3 regions of the Paenibacillus sp. BK720 genome follow, and region 3 is predicted to be linked to each of the others. Evidence: riboswitches for the same ligand, from Rfam matches in the RefSeq annotation. Region 3 holds a riboswitch; each other region holds the start of a gene.

Region 1 (9,622 bases), on a different contig from region 3:
TGCGCTCGCCTTCTGCTTCCGTACGGTCCGCCACGAAAAAGACGTCGATATGGCGCGCATAGCGCAAAATCCCGTTAACAACGGAGCCGTGAAGCAGCTCCTGCAGCGGCGTATGCTTCGAGTGGCCAAGCACGATGCGGGTTACGCCGTGATCCATCGCGTATCTGGCCATCTGCTCGGATAGATGGCGCCGGTGCAAATGGGGAACGGCAAGCTCCTCAAAACCCGCCCCAATCTTCTGGGTAAGCTTGATAATAGACCGCTTGAACGCAGCCGCTTCCTTCGTCATTGCTTTCCCCGCTTTGACGAAGGAGACGACGAGCAGCTCTCCGTTCAGCCTTCTGGCAACCTGCTGGCCCCGACGTATATGGATCGAGCCGTTCCAGTGATATTGGGCGGCAACGAGAATCCGTTCGGCCGCGCCGGACGGACCTACCAAGCCCTGCTGTCTCCGGTGATTTTCAAGCGAATCGTTAACATCCTCCGCCATCAGACGCAGCGCAAGCTCGCGCAGCTTGCCAAGGTTGCCCTTAAGCAGCAGATGCGGGGAGCTCGCGTTGCGCAGATGCCCTTCGTTCACGCGGGTCAGTATCGTTTCCGGCGATACGTCGATTAAACGGACCTCATCGGCCAGCTCCAGAATATCGTCGGGAATCGTATGCTCGGCCTCGATGCCGGTCAACTGATAGGCCAGGTCCGATACGCCGTTCAGCTCATATACGTTAAGCGTTGTAATCACGCTGATGCCGCATTCCAGCAAATGACGAATATCGTCCAGGCGGGTGGGAAGGGGACTGTCCGGCCGGTTTCGGTGCGCAAGTCCGTCCACCAGCACAACCTCGGGATTGCGCGCTTTTATAGCGGCCAGATCAAGATCCTTGCGCTCAATCCCGTCTTTTTGCCAATGAATGCTCGGAATCCGTTCCAGCTCGGCAAGCTGCTCCATCGTCTCCGGCCGCTGCATCGTGGATACGGCGCAAGTGACCACATCAATGCCCTGTTTCCGAAGCTGCTGGCCCTCCCGCAGCATATGATACGTTTTGCCGGCCCCGCTTACCGCCCCGATATAAATTTTGAGCCGTCCGTGATGCAGCTTCGTTATGGCCTTCAGCAGCTCTTCGGGTGTTTTGCGGCGATAGCTGTCGTTCATGTCCCGTCGTTCCTCCTCTCCGTAAGACCCGTGAAAGCCCCGCCTGCGCCACTTGGGGCAGGCGGGGCTGCTGTTTACCACATCAGAAAGTATAAGTTTTCGAACTCGAAAACCAGCTTTCTGATTGGCGATAAAAACTACCGCTGAAACGCGGCCCTTCATCTTCGAAGTACTTCGATAGAAGTTTTCTCATTTGCGGAGCTGGCTTAATTCGATGTTCAGCTCCAGCACGTTAACGCGGGGGTCCCCGAAGACGCCAAGATCGCGTCCGTCGGTATGCTTTTTCACCAGCTCTTTCAGAGTGTCCGCCGGCAACCCGGTCAGCTTGCTGATGCGCGGAATTTGGACCTCGGCCGACGCCGGCGTAATATGCGGGTCCAGACCCGAGCCAGAATTGGTAATCAGCGCAAGAGGAAGCTGGTTAACCGGAACATCGGGATTGGCGGCCTGCCAGGCGGCAATCGAATCTTTTGTCCGCTGCAGCATATCTGGATTCGAAGGCGCGTAGTTGTTCGAGCCGGACGCTTCCGCTTTGTAGTCGATGCTCGATACCCTTCCTTGGAAATACGCAGGGTCGGTAAAGCTCTGCCCGATCAAGGAGGAGCCGATAATCCGGCCGTTCGAATCCTTGATCATGCTGCCGTTCGCCTGATGCGGGAAGAGCAGCTGGGCAAGGCCGGTTGACACTAGCGGGTAAATAATGCCGCATATCAGAATAAACGCGATACCGGCTCTTAAGGCAATCATAAAGAGAGAGCCGTTAGATCCCGATGAAGATGTGGAGTTCGTCATGATTATCTCTTCCTTTCAGATCGGTCTAGATCCATACATGAACAAGCAGGTCGATCAGCTTAATGCCGATAAACGGGGCAAGGACGCCGCCAAGTCCGTAGATCAGAAGGTTTTTGCTTAACAGCTTCGACGCGCTCATCGGTTTGTACTGCACCCCGCGCATGGCGAGCGGAATGAGCAGAGGAATGATGATCGCGTTAAAGATAAGCGCGGACAGAATGGCCGAAGAGGGCGAACCCAGCTTCATGATGTTCAAGGCGTCCATCTGAGGGATCGCGATCATAAACATGGCCGGAATGATGGCGAAATATTTGGCGATATCGTTCGCGATGCTAAAGGTTGTCAGCGCGCCGCGCGTCATGAGGAGCTGCTTGCCGATCGCAACCACTTCGATAATTTTGGACGGGTCGGAATCCAGGTCGATCATGTTGGCCGCTTCTTTCGCTGCGACCGTACCGCTGTTCATGGCAAGGCCAACGTCGGCCTGGGCAAGCGCGGGAGCGTCGTTTGTCCCGTCGCCCGTCATCGCAACCAGGCTGCCTTCCGCCTGCTCGCGGCGGATCAGCGCGATTTTATCCTCGGGCCTGCTCTCCGCCACAAAATCGTCAACTCCCGCTTCACGGGCAATCGTTGCGGCTGTCAGCGGGTTGTCGCCGGTACACATAATCGTCTTGATCCCCATGCGGCGCAGCTGCTCGAACCTCTCCTGCATGCCCGGCTTCACGGTATCCTTCAAATAAATAATGCCGTAGATGCGGTTATCAACCGCCACAGCGAGCGGGGTACCGCCAAGCACGGCAACTCCTTCGCCGGTAGCGTCAAGATCGGAAGGGACGGTGCCGCCTTGGGAAGCTACCCATTTCTTCACGGCGTCAACGGCGCCTTTGCGTATTTTCCGTCCGTCCGGAAGATCCAGACCGCTCATCCGGGTCTCGGCCGTAAACGCTATGACTTCAGCGTTCTCGGCAAGAGAGGAAGGATAACTCAGCTGCTTGGTCTTCATCAGCTCCAGGACGGAACGGCCCTCCGGCGTTTCGTCTTTGGCGGAGCTGACGGCTGCCCATTCGCCAAGCTCCTGGACGCTTACGCCTTTGACAGGCAGGAAGTCGCTTGCCATTCGGTTGCCGTACGTAATCGTGCCGGTCTTATCCAGAATCATCGTATTAATGTCGCCGGCTGCTTCCACCGCTTTGCCGGACATGGCCAGCACGTTAAACTGCGTGACGCGGTCCATGCCGGCGATCCCGATGGCTGACAGCAGACCGCCGATAGTCGTAGGAATCAGACAGACAAGAAGGGCAATGAGCACCGGAATATCAAGCACAACGCCAACATATTTGGCGATTGGAGCCAGGGTTACCACAACGATCAGGAAGATCAGCGTCAGGCTGGTCAGCAGCGTGTTCAGCGCCAGCTCGTTAGGCGTCTTTTGCCGCTTCGCGCCTTCCACAAGGGAGATCATGCGGTCGATAAACGACTCGCCGGGATCGCTCATGATCCGGACTTTGATCCGGTCGCTGACAACGCGGGTACCGCCCGTTACCGAGCTGAAGTCGCCGCCGGCTTCCTTGATCACCGGTGCCGATTCACCCGTAATCGCCGACTCGTCGACAGAGGCAAGACCTTCGATGATCTCGCCGTCGCCGGGAATCATCTCTCCTTCGGAGACGACGACGATATCGCCTTTACGGAGCTCGGTTGACGACACCTGCTTAGTCGTCTGGCCCGTCACTTTGTTTGCCGTAATATCTTTTTTGCTCTTCTTGAGCGAATCCGCCTGGGCTTTGCCCCGTCCTTCGGCCAGCGCTTCCGCAAAGTTAGCGAACAAAACGGTGAACAGCAGGATCAGAAAGACCGTCAGATTGAATCCGATACGACCCTCCGTTCCGAAGTAGCCGGGGAAGATCGTCATCAGCAGGACGACAAGCGTACCGACCTCGACGACAAACATGACGGGATTTCTCATCATGGTGAGCGGATTTAATTTCAGAAAGCTGTCCTTTACCGCGCGACTTATAATCGCCGAGGTCAGCATGGATTTGCGTTGTGTGGTCACGGTTATTCACCTCATCCTTATCCGTTAGCGAATCGTTAAATGCTCTGCAATAGGTCCAAGTACAACGGCAGGCAGGAACGTAAGCGCGCCGACAATCACTACGGTTCCTACTAGAATCCCGCCAAACAGCACGTTGTCTGTCCGGAATGTGCCAATCGTCTCCGGTACGGGCTTTTTGCGGACCAGGGATCCGGCTACGGCAAGCATGGCAATCATCGAAATATAACGTCCAAGCAGCATGACAAGACCGGTCGTCATGTTCCAGAACGGCGTATTGTCGGCAAGGCCTTCAAAGCCGGAGCCATTATTCGAAGCCGAAGAGGTGTATTCATAGAGCACCTGCGAGATGCCGTGAAAGCCCGGATTCGTAATGGCACCCTGGCCAAGATCCGTCAGGAAAGCAATGGCGGTTGGCGCCAAAATGATAAACGGATGAACGAGAATCGCGATCGCGATCAGCTTCATTTCTTTGGGTTCGATTTTCCGACCGAGAAACTCCGGTGTCCGTCCAACCATCAGACCGGCGATAAACACGGCAAGAATGGCATACATCAGCATATTGACGAGCCCGACGCCCTTGCCGCCGAACACGACGTTCAGCATCATCTCCGCCAGCGGGACAAGACCGCCGATCGGGGTCAGCGTATCATGCATGTTGTTAACTGAACCTGTAGTGGCTGCCGTCGTCACCGCCGTAAACAGGGAGGACTGGGCAATGCCGAACCGGACTTCCTTGCCCTCCATGCTGCCTTGCGAGGCGTCTACGCCAAGGTTGTTCAGTGCCGGATTGCCATGCAGCTCAGCCGTGTAGACCGTTGCAAGGAATACCAGGAACAGCGACATCATCGCGCCAAACACAACCCAGCCTTGCTTGCGGTTTCCCGCGAACCTGCCGTATACATAAGGAAGGCATGCAGGCAGCGCCCACATGGACAAAATCTCGATCACGTTCGTCAGCGGGCTTGGATTCTCGAATGGATGCGCCGAGTTGGCGCCCATAAAGCCGCCGCCGTTGGTACCCAAATGCTTAATCGATTCAAGCGAAGCAACCGGCCCGATGGCGATGCTTTGCGCTGCTCCTTCCAGCGTTGTTGCCGTAACGTTAGGCTGCAGCGTCTGCGGCACGTGAAGCGCCACAAGCACCAGCGTAATAAGCGTTGCGAGCGGCAGGAAAATCCGCGTATGGGATTTCACGAAATCGGTAAAGAAGTTGCCGATTGTGCTGCCCCTGCTCGTTAAGCCGCGGATAAAAGCAATCGCAACCGAGAAGCCGGTAGCCGCCGATGTGAACATCATCATCATAATGACGGCCATCTGCGAGAAATAGGACAGACCGGTCTCGCCGCTGTAGTGCTGCAGGTTCGTATTTGTAATAAAGCTGACAACGGTATTGAACGAAAGCGATTCTTCCATAGCGCCAATGCCGTTCGGGTTGCCCGGAAGGCTGCCCTGCAGGCGCAGAATCAAATAACTGATCGCGACAAGCACGATATTCGTGAGCAGGAAGCTCAGCGCGTATTTTTTCCAAGTCATGCCCTCACGCGACTTCAGGCCGATTACCTTATAGATGAACCTTTCGATGCCGCCAAAAACGCGGTCGATCCGGTTCGGTTGATCCGAATACACGTGATACACGTAGGTTCCGAGCGGTTTGACGAGCAGAATAAGCACGCCAACCACGATGATGAGCTGTAAAATATCCATTGCCATTGCGGCCTCCCAGCGATCGATTAGGGTTTAGAATTTCTCCGGGTTGATCAAGGCATAAACTAAGTAGAGAAAGAGAAACAGGGCAAGCACTAACGTGACAATCATCGCTTATCCTCCTCTTGAATAGCCCGGTCGCACCATTGCATAAAGCCGGCGAAGAGTACGAATATCGCTGCCAGCAGCAGCACCATATAAATATCCTGCATCGTATATTCCTCCTAAAAGAATTGCCGCATGGCCGTCAGGTGCCATTTGGGGCAATTCTTGTCTGGTTAGCATGTCCTTTACCGATTATCTTGGCTTGCCATGAGTTCGTTTATGATTAGAAAAGACGTATCCGCATGGCTTGAATGAATAACATCATTCGCGCCCATTCCTTTGTAGATCAGACGCGGGTTTGCACTGTCCGTAACGACGCAGATCGATTTCGACGTCCAGCTGCGGCAGATCTGGATATAACGGCAGCATAAGTTCAGGCTTCTCTCGAATAAAAAGATCCGGCCGACCGGCAGCTCCGGTACGCGCCAGGTGGCTTCATCCGTTGTGTTGACGACGATGACCGTGGTCACGCCAAGCTCCAGCATCCGCTCATACTCGGTCTTATTGTTCACGATGGCCGCAAACGGAATGTGCCGGCGTAGCAGCTGTTTAATAAAGTCCTCGCCTTGCACGTTGGGTGCGGAGACGAGTATATAGTCGACCATGTGTTTACGCTCCTCTTTTCGTTAGAGGAATCAACGACAAACAAAAAAGCCGCGGAAGAGGGACTCTTCACGCGGCTTATAAGCGCAGCACAAAATAAACCGCGCCTATATTCACGATCATCGTTGCCTCTCTTGGTACGCTGACGAAGTTAGCTGACGGATTCGGGCGTAAGAGTCGCCCTACGCCAACAAGCCCGATTAGAGCCGCGTTGGCGATTCACCCCGTGGACAAGCTGGCTTGCGTGCAGCCGGCTGTCCGATTGGTTCCCCCGTTCCCCCGTGTAGGGGATTAAGCGATAAAGACAGTTGATTAAAAATGGGCATCAGAAATAGCCGCAGAGGAAAGATCCCCGCGGCCCCTTAAGGTCACAAGATCACATCATCCTCTCTACCTGGAAAATGCCTCTGCCATAAGCAGCAGCATTTTCATCGCTTACGAGGTTAGCTGACGGATTCGGACGGTGAGAGTCGCCCTACCGGGTACGGCCGCGCGCAGCCTTTTCCCGGATTCACCCCGGATAAGCAAGCTGCTCCGGCTCTCACACCGTTGCGATGCCGCTTATCGATTGGTTCCCCCGTTTCCCTTAACGGAAACTCAGCGATTGCTACTTCAATCAATTGCTGAATCGTATATTACGCCTGCCGGTCGAGGTTGTAAATGAACCGTGGGGGCGGCATATTGTCTAATTCTGACAAGGAGCTTGGTTAGAACGTTTACATTGAAAGGGAACTCTACTATGCTCCTTCTTGGACTCTAAATCTCGCGAATGCTATAATTCGTTGCGAAATTTAGGTTTAGGCAAGCCTAATTGGATTGCCTGGAAAGACTAAATAACACGGAAAAACCGTCTTACAGCGGGCGGTGCACGCAGGAAACTGGAGCGGTACAATAAGTGCGCGAGTTAGACGAGAGAATGAGATAAGAGGGCGGAATGAGCGTATAATGGAAGGATTGGACTTTTTCGCCCCTTGTTTTCGTCAGCTAATTTTGGGACAATAGGAGCAGTATGCGGTTTCCGCCGCGTTTGTGAAAAGAGGAATAACGATGAGTACACCATCCATATATGGATTTACTTTAGATCAATTAACGGCATGGCTGGGCGAGCGGGGGCATAAAAAGTTCCGTGCGACTCAGGTGTGGGAATACTTGTACCGGAAGCGGGTTACTAGCTTTACGGACATGGCCGAGGTTCATCCGGACTGCGTGAAGCTTCTGGAGGAGAACTTTGCGATACAGACGCTGGTCGAGCATACGAAGCAGGTGTCGAAGGACGGCACCGTCAAGCTGCTGCTCAAGCTGGATGACGGCAACCTGATCGAGACGGTGATGATGCGCCATAAGTTCGGCCTGTCGGTCTGCGTAACCACGCAGGTTGGCTGCAACATCGGCTGCAGCTTCTGCGCGAGCGGCCTTTTGAAGAAGAGCAGGGACCTGACAAGCGGCGAGATTGTCGAGCAGATCATGAAGATCCAGCTCCATCTTGATGAAGCGGGTCAAGGCGAGAAGGTCAGCCATATCGTTGTCATGGGTATTGGCGAGCCATTCGATAACTTTATTCACTTGAACGACTTCCTTACAACGGTGAAGGATCATAAAGGCCTGGCTATCGGACCGCGCCATATTACGGTATCGACAAGCGGCCTCGCGGATAAAATCAGAGAATTTGCCGACAAGGATCAAGGGGTGAATCTCGCCGTATCGCTGCATGCGCCTAATAATGAACTGCGGACGCGGATTATGAAGATCAACCGTGCGATTCCGATCGAGAAGCTGATGGATGCGATCGATTATTATCTGGAGCGGACGAACCGCCGCATCACGCTGGAGTATATTCTGCTCAAGGGCGTGAATGACCGGCCGGAGCATGCGCTTGAGCTTGCCGAGCTGGTGGGCGACCGCCGCCGCTCCCTCGTGAACGTGAACCTGATTCCTTACAATCCGGTTGACGAGCATAGCCAATACCAGCGCAGCGAGAACGATTCCATTAAGAGCTTCTACGATACGCTCAAAAAACAAGACGTCAGCGTCAGCGTCCGCCTCGAGCATGGCGCCGACATCGACGCGGCTTGCGGCCAGCTGCGCAGCAAGCAGATGAACAAGGAAAAAGCCGGCTAACAACCGGCACGGCATAATAAAAGCCATGATCGCGGGATCATGGCTTTTTGCAATTCCAAGGGTCTATAATCCGGAATGAAACGCGCTCCTCCGCCTAAGGACGGCGAAGCCATTTCATCTTGCGGGAGCGGTGCGGCTTCGGTAACCGATGCAGGCCGCAATGCAAATCTGCGCGGCATAGTAAGTTGTCATAATGAGGATATCCGAGCCTGCCACATCCGAGACGAACTTATTCCAGGCGAGAATGGAGTCGGAAGCCATAAACAGCAAGGCGCCCGCAACCGCCCATGCGTTGCCGGACATGATGGCCGACCAGCCCATCAGCGAAATGGCGGTTACATAGACAAGCACGGGGAGTTTGAGACCGTCGTCTCCCGACTTTGCGAGAGCATCCATAAGCTCATACCCCATATAAACGGCGTATGCTCCGATCGGAACAATCGTGACGAGCCGCCGGAAGGAAAACCTCCATTGTCCGAAAAACCCGCTTAAATAAAACAAATGGCCGATTAAAAAGGCGGACAGTCCTACGATAAAGTTACCCAGGGTAACATCGCCAATCACGCAGAAGACAAGACCGGTTAGCACGATCCGTTGAAACCGCTTACCGTTTCGCGCGGGCTGCAAGTAAGCGTAACCGATAATCAGCAGCATCGGAATCGCTTTGAAAATTAGCTTGACGGCATGCGGTTCAGCGGGAATGATAAAAATGTAAAGCAAGCCCGTAAGCAGAATAAGGGCAGGCAGCAATTTATTCAATCGGCATCGCTCCTTTTTCCTAACTATAGCATAGAATTTCGTTTTTCAAGTCTGGATTCCTATCGAAAAGGCGGGGTATCGCATGAATATGAACATGAATACAGCTCAACAATCGCTGGAGAAGCAGCGGCATTATTACGGGACGGGGGCAACCCGGAGTCTCGAATTCCGGCTGGCGCAGCTGGCCAAGCTGCGCCAAGCCATTACGGAACGCGAGGATGCGATTATGCAGGCGCTTCGGCTTGACCTGAACCGGAGCGAGCAGGAGTCCTATATGCTGGAGATTGGACTGGTTCTCAAAGAAATCTCTTTCGTGCAGAAGAGGCTGAAGCGGT
Region 2 (9,622 bases), on a different contig from region 3:
ATATCAGCGTTGTTATTTTCTTGTCAACGGTTTTTTCGCCCATTTTATCGAATTTGATGCATATTCACGTAAAAAATGTACATATTAAGACGTTATCTTCATACTCGCCGTGGAGTGAGTCACTTTTTTGGGCTTCGGCAGTCCCATCCTGTGCCGTCCCATCGTCTCAATTCCCCCTACCCCGTCAATCCCGCTGATGGTCCCGTGAATCACGTCCGAGAGGTTGATGGATTCCCTGACGGAGGTATAGCTTGCTTTAATTGCAATATAAACAGGATCCAGCGCATGGATCAATATTCTTCCCGGGGAGCTAGCGAAGTTCGAACCCGATTGCAGCAGCGCTTCGAAATGCGATTGGCATGCGCCGGCCACCACAACAAGCCCATCCATATTCTTTTCGTATTGACGCGCAACGCGCACAGCATTTACGAAATGCTGCGAATTCTTGTAGCTGCTCAAGCTGTACAGATCTTCACCCTCGCGGTTCTTGAGGACTCCGTCATGACCGGTAATCACGACAATATCCGGCTTTACCTGCGGCAGCAAACGGTAAAGCAACTGGGCCATTTGCGATTCGTGAGCATGCACGCCATGCGCGGGTACCTTCATCGTTTGGTACAGCTGCATGCTTTTGCGCAAGTAATTGCCGTCTCCGTCCAGATGAAGCACCTTGCCCGGCAATTCAAAATAAGACTGACTTTGCTGCTGCAAAGTAGCCCGATCGTGGCTGGATAAAACGGTAAGATGCGCCTTCTCCTGCCGCATCCGTCTAAGAGAGTCGTTTACTTTAATTTTCACTTGCTGCCGCGCGCTTGTCGATTCCGGATCGCGGACGACCGACAAGTCGGGAATTGGCGCATCCGCAAGCAAACGGTAATCCGTGCCTTTCAACAGCGCTTGATCGGATCGCATCTCTTCAACTCGGAACAGCACGTCACCGCCATAGGAATTGCGGACGACCAGGTCCCCTTGCTTCATGGGTAAATCACCTCTTCGTCTATCGTATGGGTGGAGGGGGCGGAATGTGCGGAGAAAATTGTGCGGATGGGTGTGGACGAATGGTTGGGGAAAGGCCACGGGTGGCTCCGGCTGCCGCATTTGAGGGACGGGGTAACTCCCAACGGCCGCTGTTGCCTGTACATTGCTTTGAACTTATGCCACATGGGTGGCAATGTATCGGCAAAGGCGGACGCTCCGCTCCTTATCGGAGTTACCCCTTACCCTCTTGCGGGTAGCCTGCGCCTCCCAATTGCCTCCCCACATTCCTTGTGGGAGGCCGAGGCTGCCGCGCTACTGCGCCAGGCGCGGCGTTATGGCGGGCGGGCAGCGGCGTTGCCTGACCGCATGACTACGCCCGCTGAGCTGGCGGGCTCGTGTGCTTATAAGCGTGACCCATGGCTGCTCCAAGCAGCGTAATAGCGTAGTTGCGCCTGCCTAAGACAGAGTTGCATGCGGAGAATGACTATATATGTATTGCCCGGGTAATGGTGGAGTGAATCATGTACAAGGTGCGTTAGAGGGTGCGTTTAGTGCGTTTAGCGGTTTTAATGGACAGTAAAAGGAAAATCCCGTGTTACAAGGCATCAGGTAGACGACGGAATGCTTTTCGGGTGGTCTGAACCGATTAGAGGGTTGCTCGGGCCTGGAAAGCCGCTGTAAGCGCCGAGGACCGCACGGCGCTTCGCAGCCGTGCCGTGGCCCTCTCCGCCCGCCACTCCGGCGGCGGGCGCGCCTACAACAAAGTCGGCGGCGCTAACCGCTCGCCGCCGGCTCAAACCAGGCTCGGCCGCCGCAGCAGGCCGAGCTAACCCCGCCAGCCCGCCGCCAGAAAGGCGCGGCTGATGCGGGCGAACTCGTCGAGGGACAAGGTCTCCCCTCGACGGCCAGGGTCTATCTCGCAGCTGACAAGCAGCTGCGTCATTTCCTCGCGGCGTTCCTTGCCCACGAACGCCGTCAGATTGTTCGCCAGCGTCTTGCGGCGCTGGGCGAAGCTCGCCTGAACGATGCGGAAGAAATGCGCCTCGTCCTCAACCTCTACCGGCGGCTTCTCGCGCACCGCCAGCTTGATGACAGCCGAGTCGACATTCGGCTGCGGGATGAACACCGTATGCGGCACGATGCAGACAAGCTGCGGCTCGCAATAATACTGCACGGCTACGCTCAGGCTGCCATACTCCTTGCCGCCCGGCTTTGCCGCCATCCGCTCCGCGACTTCCTTCTGGATCATGACGACGATGTTTTCGAGCGGCAGACGCTCTTCCAGCAGCTTCATCAGGATCGGAGTCGTCACGTAATACGGCAGGTTCGCCACTACGCTTACGCCGCTCACATCCGCGAAACGCTCCTCGAACAGCTTTTTCAGATCCAGCTTAAGCACGTCGCCGTGCACGACCTTCACGTGCTCCTCGCCCGCCAGAATGTCGCCTAGAATCGGAATAAGCCGGTTATCGATCTCGATAGCCGTTACCGTGCCCGCGGCGGCAGCCAAATGCTGCGTAAGCGCCCCGATGCCCGGACCGATCTCAAGCGCGCCCTTCGTCTTGTCGAGTCCGGCCGCGCTTACGATCTTGTGCAAAATATTTTGATCAATCAGGAAGTTCTGGCCCAAGCTTTTCTTAAACTGAAAGCCATACTTCGCGATAATTTCCTTCGTGCGCTTCGGCGTTGCCACTTCAATCGCCTTTATATCGTTTCCGCTCATGCCGTTCACTCCTATCTCCTATCCCTGTTCCATCGTGCGCAGAGCCTCCGCGAATTCTTCGCGGGAAATACGGAAGCTTGTACACCTTTTGAAAAACTGCTTGCCGTTCGCATACCCGATCCCCAGCAGCTTGCCCATTTGAAGCCGGCGGTTTGCCGCGTCCGGATGAACGATAAGACCCGCTTCCATCAAGTCCTCCCAGGTAATATTCCCTTCTCCGGCCGCCATTTCCGTCCGAAGCTCGGAGAGCGCCTGGCGAATCGCCTCGGGGCTTGCGTTCTCAATTCCGATATCGCCTTTGTACATCGCCTTCTCCTGCGGCAGAAAAGCATGCTTGCAGCCCGGCACCCGCCGCGCCACAATTTTGCGTATTCTCTCGCCCGCATGATCAGGATCCGTAAATATTATAACGCCTCTGCGTTCCATCGCCAGCTCGATCCGGCGCAGCACTTCCTCGCCGACCGCAGAACCGTTGGTTTCGATCGTATCCGCTTCAACGGCTCTCTTCACGGCAACCGTATCGTCTTTGCCTTCCACCACAATAATTTCCTTAATCACAAGCGAACATTCCTTTCTAAAAAGCAGCAACTTCCGCTCTTCTTTCACCGTCAATAATATGCAGCCTGCTTAGCATCTCCATGCACACAAAAAGAAGAGGCAGCGCCTCTTCTTATAATGGCATATTTAACAATGAAATACGATAGCGGTAAGCCATTAGCTTGCGGATGGCTTGGTCGGACCAAGCACGTATACGGTATATCCTTTTTTCCGGCCGAACTTATTGGCATAGCTTGTGCTGTCAAAGTAAACGTCGATCTTGTTGCCATTGATGGCACTGCCCGTGTCTTCCGCTCTGCGGAAGCCAATTCCTTCGATGTACACCCACCAGCCGATTGGAATAACATCGGGATCCACCGCAATGGTACGGCCTTCCTTCACCTTTGCGCCGGAAGCCGTAATGCCGTAGCCCGGATGACTCTCATCCTTGCCCGTGGAAGCTACACCTGCCGAATAGGCGGTTAAGGTTACATTCTTGAGAATCTTCTTCGGCTTAAACGTTACGCCGCTCTTTGTATACGAGGCTGTGCTCGCGGCCGAGAGCGTATGTACGTCCTTCTTCGAGCCTACCGCTACGACCTGACTGACCGTATGCTTCTGAACGACCTTGTCGACCAGCTTGGAGGAGACAAGAACTCCGTTCTCGTACTTCTTCTCCACGCGCTCGATTACGACGCCGTTTTTACCGGTTTGCACCAGCTTCTCCTTCCCTTGCTCAAGGGTTGGATCTTGTTTCTTCACGATCGAGAACGGCAAAGTCCGTTCGGTCTCTGCTACTTTCGTATCGACGCGGGTAACGGTAACCGTCATTGCCTTCGAAATCTGAGTATCGAGAGACGGGATAACTTTATCTTGATCGCGGACAGGAATATTTAATTTCCCGATCGCCGCCTGTACTGTTTTCTCTGTCGTGTACACCGTCGATGTTTTGCCATCTGCTTTTACGGTAACCGGAACCGCGTACTTGATTTCGATGCGGTCTCCGTCTTTGATGGACGCATTCAGAGGGTGTGATACCTCGTCATAAGGTCCAACCGTTATAGCTTGTTCATCCAGTAGGCGTTGCAGGACCCATTGTTTTGTCTTTACGACAGTTTCTTGTCCATTCACCACTACGGATACGCTCTTATCAGCCGATCCGTACAACAACACCAAAAACATGAAAGTCATAGCGATTGAGATAATTGCACTCAGAACAATTAAACGCAAATTTTCATGCTTCCATCGCATTGCGAAAGTCATGCTGGATGATCGCTTCCCATGGGTCTCCTTAGCCTGGATCATGCCCACTTCTATCGGTCCTCCTTCATAGCCCCGCCGCCAATCTGTTACGCATGATACTATTGACGCGACTATTGAGTATATTGGCGTGACAAGCACGCTCCAGTGTTACGGCCTCCCACCTCCAAGATTTACCCTGTAAAGACTATTTCCGAATAGCGAAATCGAAAATAAAAAGAAGCCTTCGACAGAGGATCTGATCGTGGCTTCCTGGGTAATCAAACATTCAGGAAAAGGTGAATACACGAGGTTGATCGCTCTCTATAATCGCTTACGAGGTTAGCTGACGGGTTCGGACGAGAGAGCTGCCCTATCCACGGAACGAATGCTCATGGCAATCGCCGCAAAATTCACCCCTGAAGAATTCATACGCGGCAGATGCTTCATGACGTCTTAACGATGCATCCGCTGGCGTTGGTTCCCCCGCTCTCCGGCTTTCGGAGATTAAGCGCAAACTGGAAATCCAATACAAAAGTTAAAGCTCTGAGAAAAATCATACATTCCTGACCACAGAATTGTAAAGATGCGTTAAAAGACGATTTTAACGAAATTTTAGGATTCTGAAGGCAAATAGGGGCGATTCCAACAAGTAAAAAGAGTTTTATCGCCGCAATAGTCTTTATTTCAGCGGTTTTAGACCGTTTTTAAACAATACCAAAACATTTTTTACCGTTTGCGCTTGTAATAACAGCGATTTCCTCCTTGGATTTTCCTGTTATGTCCGCTGCGGCCTCTGCGACTAAAGACACATAAGAGCTCTCGTTTCTCTTCCCTCTAAATGGATGAGGAGACAGATACGGGGAGTCCGTTTCGATGAGAAGACGATCAAGCGGAACCTTCGCAAGCACCTCTTTTGGCACCCTTGCATTCTTGAACGTGACCGGTCCGCCAAACGATATATAAAAGTTCATATCGAGGCACATTTTGGCCGTTTCCCAGCTGCCCGAATAGCAGTGCATGACTCCTCCGACTTCAGACGCCTTCTCTTCCCTCAGAATACGGACAATGTCCTCATGCGCATCCCGGTTATGAATGACAATCGGCTTACCCAGCTTCCGGGCAAGGCGGATTTGCTCCCGAAATACCCGGTGCTGCACCTCCTTCGGAGAGGTATCCCAGTGGTAATCAAGACCGATTTCTCCTATGGCTACAACCTTCGGATGGGAACAAAGCTGCTCAATCCACTCCAGGTCCCCCGGCTCCATAAAAACGCTGTCTACCGGATGCCAGCCTACCGCTGCGTAAATAAAATCGTATTTTTCCGCGAGCTCCATCGTCGTTGGAATTGTCTCCCGGTTGAAGCCGATATTGATCATTAAATCGACACCGGAAGCGCGCGCTCTTTCGATAACTTCTTCACGGTCGCTGTCGAATTGCGGGGAGTCCAGGTGGGTATGCGTGTCGAATAAAGATATCATCTTAGCTGCAAGCTCCTTCTATATAAAGAGTTAAATTTTAAACAATTGCCGAACGCCCGGGCTTAGCCGGTCAGCTGCGGCAAGAAGCGGTTCAATCGGATAATAGATATGATACTGGCCTTGATGCAGGCCGCTGATGGAACGGACAATGTCGGATTTTACCGATATTTCGCTTAAGCTGTTCTCGTCGCTCAGCAGCAGAATCGGCGCTTTTTCCTCTTTCCCGCCTTTTTTCGCATCCGGGCGATAAATGTCGTAGGGCTGGTCAAAAGGAAAATCGATTTCCATATGGTAGTCCGGATTAAGGCCGATTGCGATGAACTCCCGGGCTGCTTGTTCCAATAAAGAGTCCCCCGGATCATCCAGCGTAATGTATTTGTATAACTGGCGATTAAGGAAACGGTCGCATAATCCCGCCAGCAGAGCATCCTCCTCTTCGGTCCATAACGAGAAGATGGTCTGCATGTAGGCCTCGTCCAGCTTCAAGTAATCCGTTACCGTAATGCTGCCGTCCAGCAGCTTATTGATTGGTCCCGGCATCCAGGAGAATGCGTAACCATTGTCGTACAGCTCCTTGGCGCGGCGCGTAATCTGTCTTAGGATAATCTCCGAGCTTCGGGTAACCGGATGGAAATAAATTTGCCAATACATCTGGTAACGGGACATCAAATAATGCTCAATGGCGTGCATCCCGCTCTCTTTCACGACAATCTTGCCCTGAACAGGACGAAGGACGCGCAAAATTCGCTCCAGGTCGAAGTTACCGTAGTTGACCCCCGTAAAATAAGCGTCCCGAAGCAGATAATCCATTCGGTCCGCATCCATCTGGCTGGAGATCAGGCTTACTACAATGGGGTTTGGGTACGTTTTGCTGATTACCGAGGCTACCTTCTCCGGGAAATCCTCCGAGACGCGGCGCAGCACGCGGTTCACTTCCGTATCCTCCAGCAGGATTGCACAGGTCCACTGCTCATGATGGGTGTCAAATACCTGCTCCAGCGAATGGGAAAAAGGCCCGTGGCCAACGTCGTGCAGGAGCGCTGCGCAGAGCGCCAGAAGTCTTTCCTCCATCGGCCAGCCCGGATATTCGTTACGCTCGAATTGCGAGATGATTTTCCTCGTTATTTCATAAACCCCAAGGGAGTGGGAGAATCGGCTGTGTTCTGCGCCATGAAACGTCAAATAAGAGGTTCCAAGCTGGCGAATTCGTCTAAGCCTCTGAAACTCCTTCGTATTGATCAAATCCCACACCGTCTGATCCTGCACGTAAATATATTTGTGTACCGGATCCTTAAAAACCTTCTCTTCGGTCAGCTGCTGATTCATTCGCCCTTTCAACTCCTTTGTTCATGGTTTCGACACAAAACTCTGATAGAATGTCGAATAGTGTCGTAATATAGTTTCCAAATTGTCGAAGCTGTTGTATTCTATAGTAAGATTAATATGACCTTGCTATAGAGTCAAATTCCCATAAATATAGGTCTGATAAGGTCTATCAGAGACATTCTCGGTTGACTATTATGGGAATCGTTGGTATTATAGTAGCCATAAAAAGAAAAACTATGTCGAATAGTGACGAAATGTTATTTCCTGAGAGGAGAAACAAAATCATGATGAAATCTACTGGTATTGTACGTAAAGTCGACGAATTGGGTCGTGTTGTTATTCCAATCGAATTGCGTCGTACGCTTGGTATTGGCGAGAAAGATGCTCTGGAGATCTATGTAGACGGCGAGCGTATCATGCTTAAGAAATACGAGCCTGCATGTATCTTCTGCGGCAATGCAGAAAACGTATCTTACTTCAAAGGCAAAATTGTTTGCCATATTTGTTTATCTGAAATGCCTTCTCCTGTGACAAAATAAGAAATATAGGTTATAATAGAAATACACCAACTTGTTAATTCTAACCTTTTTATACTCCTTGATGCCTTCCTGTGCTAGAACCCGGCCAGGAAGGTCTTTTTTTGCCCAAATAACGCAGTAATCTATCGATTGACTGCGTTATACACTTCCCTCTTCGGCAGGCCTCTGTCCTGAGCCGTTTTTTTAATAGCCTCCTTGCGGTCGATTCCTTCGTTCTCGTAGTGGGCCACATGCTCTTCAAGCTCAAGCAGCGTCCACCAATTCTCTCCGTTATCTGACGCGTCTCCCGCTCCTGCAGCTGCCCCCTCAATTATGAGGCAGTATTCGCCCAGGGGAGGGTTCTCTTCAAGAAAAGCTAGACATTCGGATATGCTGCCGCGTGCGGCTTCTTCATGGCGCTTCGTAAGCTCTCTAACCATTGCAATCCTCCGGTCGCCCCAGTGCTCCAGCATGGCTTCCAGCGTCTTCTTCAGGCGATGGGGAGATTCATACGTCATAAGCGTCCCTTCTTGGCGGGCAAGACGGGCCAGCCATTCGGCAAGCGGCTTTTTATCTCGCGGAGGGAATCCCGTGAACATGAACCGATCGGTCGGAAGACCCGATATGATCAGAGCCGATAAAGCCGCATTTGCTCCCGGTATCGGCACTACCTTAATACCCGCTTCTACGGCATCCTTAACAAGGTCGGCCCCTGGATCGCTGACGGCAGGCAAGCCTGCATCGCTGACAAGCGCAATAGACTGCCCTTCTATTAATAAACGGATGAGCTCGCTTCCGCTAGCCTGCTTATTATGCTCATGGTAGCTAACCAATCTCGTAGAGATTTCGAAATGAGTCAGAAGCTTTCGGGTCTGTCTTGTATCCTCAGCCGCGATAAGCTGCACTTCCTTTAACGTCCGGATTGCCCGGTAGGTCATATCCTCCAGATTGCCGATTGGAGTGCCGACCAAATATAAGATACCGTAATCGCTATCCGCTTGATCTTTAAAGCTTTTTTGAATTTGTATCATATCCTTGCTCCCTCCTATCCGTAAATGGCTTATTCGTATACGAAGACCGGCGGCAGCAGCCTAAGCTCCGGCTTGCCGTCGCGTATCGCTTCTATTAATACCATATTGGCCTCTCCTTGCGCATTCGGATGGATGAATTGCACGCGCTTTGGCTCAAGCCGGTATTTCCGCATCGTCTCCATAATATCGATAAACCGCGAAGGACGATGAACCATAGCCACCTTTCCTCCCGAACGGACAAGCCTTGCACAGGCATGAACGACATCATCTAACGTGCAATGAATTTCATGGCGCGCGATGGCGTAATGATCATTCTCGTTCGAGTCGCCCGCTTTTACCGCCATGTATGGAGGATTGACCGTTACGGCGTCATAAATACCATTGCCCGCTTCTTTCATGTATATTTTCAGATCCGCCTCTATGATGGAAACCTGCTCAGACAGATTATTCATTGTCACGCTGCGCCTTGCCATATCGGCCAATCTTGGTTGGATCTCAACCGCGTCGATCTTCGCATCGGTCCTTGTCGTCAGCAGCATCGGGATTACCCCGTTTCCTGTGCATAGATCAAGAATCCGTCCTCTCTTTGGAATCGTTGCGAACTTCGATAGCAGCACCGCATCCAGAGAGAAGCTGAATACTTCCCGGCTTTGGATGATACGGAGGCCCGTCTCCGTCATCAAATCATCAATTCGTTCATTTGGTTCCAGTTTTACATCCCGCACCTTTGACCTAACTCCCCTGACATAAAGATACCGCCCTACATAGACGAGGACGGTATACATACAA
Region 3 (9,622 bases):
TTAAACGTAGTACTAGATTATATGAAGGATGATAGATTTGCGTCTGTACGAAAGTGGATATAAATGCGAAATGGTTCCTTGTCCGGTGCTTTTAAAGAGCGATGCTCGTAATTTTGTTCAGCGGGACATAAACGAGGTAAGTGGTTTTGTAGTTGAAGGCAGAGAATGTAGCATGCCCGTTCTTAAAGCCAGCCCATTTCGCTTTATCCAGATCCTTTCCGTTATCCAGCGTAACGCGGTGAATAACTTGTCCGAGCGACAGCTTGCTAAGGATGCCATAAGCATATTCAGCATAACTTTTTCCGTTTGATTTTTCTTCCTTTTTATACGGAATTACTGAATTGTCGCTGCAGCCCGAAGATTTGTGCTCGCATTTGCAGCCATTTGATTTGTGTGAATAGCCGTACGATTTTTTGCTTGAAGACTTGTGTTCATGGCAATCGTTTTTCTTGCCGCCCGATGTGTTCTTTTTCCCGGACGATTTGTGACGGCCGCTTGACTTTTTGCCCGACGACTGTTTCTCATAGCATTTACTGCCTGAGCTCTGTTTGCGGTCATAACCGCTGATTCTTGCAATCAATCCTATCACACTCCATATATTGGTATAATAGATTATATTAAGGTGGACAGGATTCCTCTTGGACAAAATGACCGTTTCTATTAAATGGGCTCTTTGCGGTACCGGTAAAACGCAAAAAAGGAATGTATCTTTAACAGATACATCCCTTTTATAAAGAGAAATCGTTCAGACCCGTATAAAACGCCGGCCATGCCAGTACTTGATAACCCACGCGACGATAACAGGGAGAACAGCGTAGATAAGGGCAGCGGTAATATTGACGCCTCCTCCAACGCCGACCAGCTCGAAGCCCATGATAAGGCTGTCCAGTATGGCGTGGGTGAACACGGCGGTTATAAAGCCGTAGCGGAGAAAGATAAGACAAAATACCGTTCCCAGAATAACCAGCTCTACGATACGCGTATAGAACGGGAAGATCGGATAGCCGACATGCCCCAGCGCCCACATGACCGTGGGAATAAGAGTGGCGATAAACGTATTTTTAAACCATTTCTTGAATAGAGCAATGCCGAACAACCGGAATATCGCTTCTTCGGAGATGGCCGCGCACCAGGCCATCATTGGCATCAGCCACAGCATATCCGTATTGTACGCAGATTGCGTAGCATCGCTGGTTGCCCAAGAACCGGCAAGAAACTTCATGGCGACCATAATAATCGCTTGCGCGCCGAGAATAATAGCCGCAAAGAGATAGGAGAGGCCAACGCTGCGCCATACATGCTCGCCATAGCCGCGTTCGCGGAATCCCGGCCATAACGGCCGTTTCTGCGAGCGCCACATCCCGTCGCCGGCGACAAGGGCGAAGTAAACGGCGAGGCCAACCGGAATCAGCAGTACGACGGTAATCATGACGGTAGCCTTCATCTCGGCATCCGACCGGCTCTGCTCGCCCAAGGTTGCCAAAATGCCGTCGAGTACATTCAGATTGTTATAAATGTAGAAGAAGATAAACACAAGGCTGATAAATACCCCGCGTTTAAAAGTCGTGTGTCCTCTGTACAGAATCGCGTATATAAGCGACAAGACAAGGGAGATAAAGCACATGTACGCCAGGCTGACCACAGACAGCGCGCTGCCCGTCTTTTTCTGGCCTTCCACATAAGCGACGTAATCAGCCGGAGCCTGGAATGCGGGCTTGTACCTGGTGATCACAGGTTTATCGTCGATAAGACCAACGCCGATAATCAGTTCGAGAGAAGCGTCTCCAAGCGTATAACCGGTTGGGTGAAGAACCGCGTCACCTTGGTCATTTCTATACAAGCTGTCCAATTCTTCAGGCCGGAATCCTTTTGTTTCGGCAAAAGCCTTCGCTGACGTTTGAACCAACTGGACATTCCCGGCAGATTGACCGCCAAGCCAATGCCAGCCCGTGATGCCGCCGTTTGTCATATGGACGTAGACGTAAGCCTTGGTGCCGTCCTCCAGCTCCAGATTGACCTGGAACGTATCGGTCGGGAACTTGGCTTCGTATTGATCCTCGAACTTGCCAAGCAGATCTTCCTTGGAGAAATACCCGTTTGCCAGACTGTCGGTCTGATAAATCGCATGGGCGGCTACGGCCGTTTTGCCGAACTGTTCCTGGACGAACGTTTTCGCGGTGGACTCGGCTTCGCTTTTTGCGATAACCTTAGGTGTAGAGCTTGAGAACAGCTGGTCCCCGGCTGCAGGGCCGAATTGGGTAAAGATAAAAATAATTGCGCCTGCAACAGCAGCCCACAAGAACCTTTTCCAATCATGAGGAGCGATGGAAGGGATCATACAAAACCTCCATTTCGAATTCAGACGATGCTTCGCTACAGTTACCATACCATTATTAACCTGATTTATCCAATGCGGGCGAAAGCGGAGGATGCAAACGGAAAGCGGTGAAATAAGGACTTGCAGCCAGCAAGTGACCATTTGCTTTATAGCATTGCCTATATTTGAACGAATTCCGCCTAATTATCGCTTAGGCTCATTTTGATCGTTTCCGTCCTTAAGGCGTATAATCGTTAACGTCATATAAATCGAATCGTATCAGCCGAATTTCGTTATTGAAAACGGGGGAACCAAACCGCTGTCCGGAGCCATCCGCCAGCATGGGGTGAATTTCGAGCATTCCGCTTGAATAGGGCTGCCTTTCCAGGCCCGAATCCGTCAGCTAACCTCGCAGGCTGTGTGGAACAGGACTCATCCGGCATGGGAGTTCCCGTGCTTTTTTTTATGCCCAAATGTTGAAAGGTCCATTAAAAGGAGAAAACAATGACCAAATACCTCAATATCTTGAAGTGGTCTCCGCCAAGGATTCTTGTCTTTGGGTTTGCGATGATCATTATCATTGGAGCGATACTGTTGTCGATGCCCTTTGCCTCCAATGACGGATCGCGCCTGCCCTTTATCGATGCGCTGTTTACAGCGACATCGGCGACCTGCGTCACCGGCCTTGTTGTTGTCGATACGGGTACATACTTCTCTACCGCCGGCAAGATCGTCATCCTTTCGCTGATTCAAATCGGCGGGTTAGGCTTTATGACCATGGCCACGCTGATTGCGCTGGTGCTGCGCAAGCGAATTTCGCTTAAGGAACGGCTCATTCTGCAGGAAGCGATGAACCAGACGAGCATGGAGGGCATCGTTCGTTTAATCCGCAGGGTTATCTTTTACTCCTTGACGATTGAGCTGGTTGGCGCGGTGCTGTTCGCCGTCCGGTTTGCATTTGATATGCCGCTCGGCCGAGCGGTTTGGTACGGGGTTTTTCATTCGATCTCCTTCTTTAACAATGCGGGCTTCGATATCTTCGGCCATTTCCGCAGCTTAACGATGTATGTGGGCGATCCGCTCGTTAATATCGTGTCGATGCTGCTTATTATTTTTGGCGGATTAGGCTTTGTGGTCATGGCGGATTTGCTGGAGTTCCGGAAAAACAAACGGCTTTCGCTGCATAGCAAGGTTGTTCTATCGGCAACCGGCATTCTGATTGCCGTCGGTGCCCTTGTTATCTTTGTTTTCGAGTTTTCGAACAGCATGACGCTGGGATCCCTCAATTGGGGCGATAAAATACTGGCTTCCTTTTTCCAGTCCGTTACGCCAAGGACGGCAGGGGCCAATACGCTGGATTATACCCAGCTCCGGCAGGCTACCGTATTTTTCACCGTTATTCTGATGTTTATCGGCGCATCTCCGGGCTCCACGGGCGGGGGAATCAAAACGACGACCTTTACGACTATGGTTGGGGCGGTTATCGCAATGATCCGCGGGCGGGAGGATATCGTTCTCTTCCATTACAGGCTTGGGAAAGACCGGATCTTTAAGGCGCTTACGATTACGATGCTGTCGCTGACGCTGGTCATATTGGTCACGATGCTGCTGTCCACAACGGAAGACCAGCAGTTTCTGAAAATTTTGTTCGAAACAACGTCGGCGTTCGGTACCGTTGGCCTCACGACGGGCATTACGCCCGAGCTGACGTTTTTCGGCAAGATTGTCATTGCATTAACGATGTTCGCCGGCCGGCTTGGTCCTCTGACGCTTGCTTACGCGCTTGGACCAAAAACAGAGAAAGAGCTGTACCGGTATCCGGAAGGCAAAATTACGATTGGATAGGGGAATAGGGAGCAGGAATGAAGAACAATCAATTTGTGATCGTAGGCTTGGGACGGTTTGGCTCGAGTCTCGGAAGAGAGCTCATTAAGCTGGGCTACGAGGTGCTTGGAATCGACCGGGACGAGGAAGCCGTTCAGGAGATGAGCAATGTGCTGACCTATACGGTATCGGCCGATTGCACGGACGAAGAGACGCTGCGATCGCTAGGCGTTCGTAATTTTGACTGCGGAGTGGTGGCGATTGGCGATGACATCCAGGCCAGCATACTGACGACTATATTATTGAAGGACCTGGGCGTGAAGCGGGTTGTGGCCAAAGCCATGAGCGAGCTGCATGGACGGGTGCTGGAGAAAATCGGCGTCGACCGCGTTATCTATCCGGAACGGGATATGGGCATCCGGGTTGCCCATCAGCTTGTCTCCCCGAATCTGCTTGATTATATCGAGCTGTCGAAGGAGTATACCATTGCGGAGCTTTCGGTGCCGAAATGCCTGAACGGCAAGTCGCTTCAAGATATGAACCTGCGTGCCCGGTTCGGATGCAGCATCGTAGCCATTAACAAGCCTTCCGGTATTATTATTGCTCCTACGGCTATGGATGTTGTGACGGAAAAGGACGTTATGGTCGTGATCGGAACAAACGACCAGATTGAACAGTTTGAAGAAACCATAATCAGGTGATGATAAGGACAGTGGGCGCGGTTAGCGTTCTCTGTCCTTTTTTTGCTCGCTGGCTGGCAGAGGTGGTGGGGAATGGAAGGGGCGGGATGGCTCCGCGGGACGGGGTATCTCTTCCGGCCGCTGTTGTCATTCCTTTGCTCTGAACAGGTTTACATAGATGCAGCAAAGGAAGTGACAAAGGCGAACGCTTCGCTCCTCCAGAGATACCCCTTTCCCGCCTCGCGCCGCACCCATCCATTCCCCCTCGCGAGGGAATGAAAAAGGACAGTGAAGCGCTAAAAAGCGCAAGCCACTGTCCTCCCTTGCGGGAGAGAGAAGAGAGAAAGGCAAAAGAGAAAGACAAGTGCGAAAAGATTAAAAGCGCCCCTCTTTACTGACCGAGCTCCGAGATCCATCTGCGGACCGCCGGATGAAGATCGGAAGGGTCGTTGTGGATGAGACAAGTCGTTCTCTTGGTTTCTTCAAGCTCGCGGATGGGGACAACGACAAGTTCGTTGTCGGCTAATAACTGCTTGCGCATATAGGAATGCGGGAGCAAGGTTGCCGCGCGGCACGTATGAAGCAGACGGACGATAGCCTCGAAGGAATCGATTTCCATCCTGACATCCGGCTGAAGATGGTATTTGGCGAAAACCTCGTCGGTCAGCCTGCGATACCAGGTTCCTTTGGAGAACAAGATCATCGGCAGCCCGTTTAAATCTTCTATTGAAAGAGGCTCTTCATGCGTAACGGCAACGCTGGTCGGTATGACGAGCAGCAGATGATCGTCGAACAGCGGCACGCAATGAAGCTGGGAGTCCTCGATCATGGAGGCGACGATGGCGATATCCGCTTTGTTGTCCCGGACAAGAGTGACAATCTCGTGGGTTTTCCCGGTTACGGCCTTGATGTCGAATTCCGGATGACTGGCGTTTAGCGTCTTGATGAAATCGGGTAAGGTTGTTTGCAGCGTCGTTAAGCTGGCCCCAATCGTAATGGAGGTACGTCCCGCCGCGGTGTATTCGGCGACGGAATCCATATAACGGCGGTGCAGCTTGCGGAGGTTTACGGCATATTCGTAAGTCAATTGGCCGACGCGGGTCAGTTCAAGCCTTTTGCCTACGCGCTCGAACAGCTTGGCGCCAATCTCTTCTTCAAGCTTGGCCAGTTTGCGGGATAAAGCCGGCTGGGACAAATTAAGCAGCGCAGCTGCCTTGTTCATGCTGGAATGCTCTACAATAGATGCAAACATATGAAATTCTTCGATCATTTTGGTCTCCCCGATCGCTTATGTGAATTGGTTATAATAAATTATAATAAATATGCAATTCCATTATAAGCTCAAAAGGAGTAGGATTAAAAGGGTGGCATACACGGAACGTTCACAATTTTCATAGCCCTCGCAATGCAATGTGAAGCCTAAGCTCCGAAGTCCTAATATTTTGCGGGGTTCAATAAAAGTCGAGAAATGAAACTTTCGCAAATGGTGTCGACTTTTGTTGACGGACTTAATAGCCGGGGGTACAATGTAGAATGGTTTGTCAACAGTAAAAATGTCATGGAGCGACCACAGTCTGGAAAGGAGAAGTATCAATGAAAGGAAATTCGTACTACTGGCGCAAGCTTCACTCTCTGCTTGGGGTGATTCCGCTGGGTGGATTTATCATCGTGCATGCCCTGGCCAATTTTCAGGCGTATGAGCGCGGGCCGGAAGGCTTTACCAGAGCGGTTCATTTTATTAACGGCCTGCCTGTCGTAACGCTGCTCGAGATCTTCGGCATCTATCTGCCGATTTTGTTCCACGGTGTTTACGGTTTGTATATGGCTTATCAGTCGAACCTCAACTCGGGACGTTTCAAATATGAACGTAACTGGGCGTTTACGTTGCAGCGTATAACGGGGGTAATCACGTTTATCTTTGTTATCTGGCACGTGTTCGAGACTCGCGTGCAGGTAGCGCTTGGCAATGTAACGCATGAAGAGCTTGGCTCGACCATGCATAATATTGCAACTAGCCCTGCTTTGTTCATTCTGTACCTCATCGGTATTCTGGCTGCGGTATTCCACTTCAGCAACGGCCTCTGGGCGTTCCTGATCAGCTGGGGTATTACGGTCTCCCCGAAAGCTCAACGGGTTTCGGCGAATATCTGCATGGTAATCTTTGTGCTTGTAGCTGCGCTGTTCATCCTGTCCCTCGTAGCATTTATGGGTGACGAATTCAAGGAAACGGCAAGTGCCGCATTGGCATTGACCAATATCGGTTAGTAGTATTTAGACAAGGAGCGAAACGTTATGGCTAAAAATAAAATTATCGTCGTTGGCGGCGGTCTTGCGGGCCTTATGGCAACCGTTAAAGCGGCGGAAGCGGGCGTGCATGTGGAACTGTTCTCCCTCGTGCCGGTGAAACGTTCCCATTCCGTTTGCGCGCAAGGCGGCATTAACGGCGCTGTAAATACAAAAGGTGAAGGCGACTCCCCTTGGGAGCATTTTGACGATACCGTTTACGGCGGCGACTTCCTCGCGAATCAGCCTCCGGTAAAAGCAATGTGCGAAGCCGCGCCTGGCATTATCCACTTAATGGACCGAATGGGCGTAATGTTCAGCCGTACGCCGGAGGGTCTGCTTGACTTCCGTCGTTTCGGCGGCACGCAATATCACCGTACGGCGTTCGCGGGCGCAACAACCGGCCAGCAGCTGCTGTACGCCCTGGACGAGCAAGTTCGCCGCTGGGAAGCAGCCGGTCTCGTAACGAAATACGAGCACTGGGAATTCCTTGGCGCCGTACTGGATGACGAAGGCATCTGCCGCGGTGTTTCGGCGCAAAGCCTGCGCACGATGGAAGTACATACTTTCGTCGGCGACGCCGTTATTCTCGCATCCGGCGGTCCTGGTATCATCTTCGGTAAAACAACGAACTCCGTTATCAATACGGGTACAGCTGCATCCGCTGTATATCAGCAAGGCGTTCATTACGCAAACGGCGAATTTATCCAAATCCATCCAACGGCTATCCCTGGCGACGACAAGCTGCGCCTGATGTCCGAATCCGCACGCGGCGAAGGCGGCCGGATCTGGACGTACAAAGACGGTAAGCCTTGGTACTTCCTTGAAGAGAAATATCCGGCGTACGGCAACCTTGTTCCGCGCGATATCGCAACACGCGAAATCTTCAGCGTCTGCGTTGACGAGAAGCTTGGCATCAACGGCGAGAACATGGTTTACCTTGACCTGTCGCATAAAGATCCGAAGGAGCTTGACGTTAAGCTCGGCGGCATCATCGAGATTTACGAGAAGTTCATGGGCGACGACCCGCGCAAAATCCCGATGAAAATCTTCCCTGCGGTTCACTACTCGATGGGCGGCATGTGGGTTGATTACAACCAAATGACGAACATTCCTGGTCTGTTCGCGGCGGGCGAATGCGAATACCAATACCACGGCGCGAACCGTCTTGGCGCGAACTCGCTCCTGTCCGCTATCTTTGGCGGCATGGTTGCCGGTCCTAAAGCCGTTGAATACATCAAAGGCCTTAAGAAATCGTCTGAAGACATTTCCTCATCGGTATTCGACCGCGAGAAGAAACGTCACGAAGACAAGTACAACAAGATCCTCGGCATGAACGGTACCGAGAATGCTTACGTTATCCACAAAGAGCTTGGCGAGTGGATGACAAACAACATGACGGTTGTACGCTTCAACGACAAGCTGCAGCAAACCATTGACAAGATCAAAGAGCTGAAGCAGCGTTACCAAAACATCAATATCAACGACTCGCTCAAATGGAACAACTCCAGCGTAGCGTTCACGCGTCAGCTGTGGAACATGCTTGAGCTTTCCGAAGCGATGACGCTTGGCGCTTTGCTCCGCAACGAAAGCCGCGGCGCGCATTACAAGCCGGACTTCCCGGACCGTAACGACGAGGATTTCCTCAAAACAACGAAAGCGACCTGGACGCCTGAAGGTCCGCAAATTTCGTATGAGGATGTCGATACTTCCCTTATCAAACCGCGTAAACGCGACTACACAGCCAACAAGAAGAAAGGAGAATAACAATGGCTCAAACGACAGCAACAAAAACCGTAAAGTTCGTTATTACCCGTCAAGACGGACCGGACTCCGCGCCTTATACCGAAGAGTTTGAAATTCCTTACCGCGCCAACATGAACGTAATCAGCGGCTTAATGGAAATTCAGCGTAATCCGAAAAAAGCGGATGGCGGAAACACGGCTCCGGTATGCTGGGAATCCAACTGCCTTGAGGAAGTGTGCGGTGCCTGCTCGATGGTCATCAACGGCAAGCCTCGTCAGGCCTGCAGCGCGCTGATCGATAAGCTGGAACAGCCGATTCGCCTCGAGCCGATGCGCACATTCCCTGTCGTGCGTGACCTTGTTATTAACCGCGAGCGCATGTTCAATGCGCTGAAACGGGTTAAAGCATGGATTCCGATCGACGGCACGTATGATCTGGGCCCAGGCCCGCGTCTGGCAGAAGAGAAGCGCCAATGGGCTTACGAGCTGTCCAAGTGTATGACTTGCGGCGTCTGCATGGAAGCCTGCCCGAACGTTAACGACCGCAACAGCTTTATCGGTCCGCAAGCAATCTCCCAGGTCCGCCTCTTCAACGTTCACCCTACAGGTGAAATGAACAAAGCTGAACGTCTGGAGACGCTGATGGAAGACGGCGGCATCGAAGGCTGCGGCAACTCGCAAAACTGCGTGCGTTCGTGCCCGAAAGGCATTCCGCTTACGACTTCGATTGCTGCAATCAACCGTGATACTACCAAACAATTGTTCAAAAAATG

Evidence for each region. A riboswitch is a leader RNA that binds a small molecule or an ion and turns the genes downstream of it on or off. The one in region 3 is predicted to bind cyclic di-AMP.
Region 1: another riboswitch for cyclic di-AMP. It lies ahead of FHT67_RS23080 (hypothetical protein); the one in region 3 lies ahead of FHT67_RS17685 (TrkH family potassium uptake protein).
Region 2: another riboswitch for cyclic di-AMP. It lies ahead of FHT67_RS28020 (3D domain-containing protein); the one in region 3 lies ahead of FHT67_RS17685 (TrkH family potassium uptake protein).

The regions. Positions count from the first base shown of each region.
Region 1 covers NZ_JAASRQ010000006.1:290,578-300,199, reverse strand. The annotation lists gene FHT67_RS23105 (histidine kinase) at 1-1,150, opposite strand, end outside; gene kdpC (potassium-transporting ATPase subunit KdpC) at 1,340-1,942, opposite strand; gene kdpB (potassium-transporting ATPase subunit KdpB) at 1,968-3,977, opposite strand; gene kdpA (potassium-transporting ATPase subunit KdpA) at 4,023-5,702, opposite strand; gene kdpF (K(+)-transporting ATPase subunit F) at 5,736-5,813, opposite strand; gene FHT67_RS23080 (hypothetical protein) at 5,993-6,412, opposite strand; cyclic di-AMP (ydaO/yuaA leader) riboswitch at 6,535-6,718, opposite strand; cyclic di-AMP (ydaO/yuaA leader) riboswitch at 6,829-7,023, opposite strand; gene rlmN (dual-specificity RNA methyltransferase RlmN) at 7,458-8,528, shown strand; gene FHT67_RS23070 (lysoplasmalogenase) at 8,643-9,287, opposite strand; gene FHT67_RS23065 (aldehyde dehydrogenase) at 9,376-9,622, shown strand, end outside.
Region 2 covers NZ_JAASRQ010000010.1:60,772-70,393, forward strand. The annotation lists gene yabG (sporulation peptidase YabG) at 85-978, opposite strand; gene FHT67_RS28000 (hypothetical protein) at 1,051-1,416, shown strand; gene FHT67_RS28005 (hypothetical protein) at 1,584-1,775, opposite strand; gene rsmA (16S rRNA (adenine(1518)-N(6)/adenine(1519)-N(6))-dimethyltransferase RsmA) at 1,805-2,701, opposite strand; gene rnmV (ribonuclease M5) at 2,720-3,259, opposite strand; gene FHT67_RS28020 (3D domain-containing protein) at 3,416-4,549, opposite strand; cyclic di-AMP (ydaO/yuaA leader) riboswitch at 4,793-5,001, opposite strand; gene FHT67_RS28025 (TatD family hydrolase) at 5,185-5,958, opposite strand; gene FHT67_RS28030 (HD domain-containing protein) at 5,989-7,284, opposite strand; gene FHT67_RS28035 (AbrB/MazE/SpoVT family DNA-binding domain-containing protein) at 7,569-7,823, shown strand; gene rsmI (16S rRNA (cytidine(1402)-2'-O)-methyltransferase) at 7,946-8,833, opposite strand; gene FHT67_RS28045 (tRNA1(Val) (adenine(37)-N6)-methyltransferase) at 8,863-9,513, opposite strand.
Region 3 covers NZ_JAASRQ010000004.1:482,469-492,090, reverse strand. The annotation lists gene FHT67_RS17695 (hypothetical protein) at 92-580, opposite strand; gene FHT67_RS17690 (CPBP family intramembrane glutamic endopeptidase) at 746-2,338, opposite strand; cyclic di-AMP (ydaO/yuaA leader) riboswitch at 2,589-2,750, shown strand; gene FHT67_RS17685 (TrkH family potassium uptake protein) at 2,822-4,162, shown strand; gene FHT67_RS17680 (potassium channel family protein) at 4,180-4,842, shown strand; gene FHT67_RS17675 (LysR family transcriptional regulator) at 5,213-6,091, opposite strand; gene FHT67_RS17670 (succinate dehydrogenase cytochrome b558 subunit) at 6,415-7,086, shown strand; gene sdhA (succinate dehydrogenase flavoprotein subunit) at 7,114-8,871, shown strand; gene sdhB (succinate dehydrogenase iron-sulfur subunit) at 8,874-9,622, shown strand, end outside.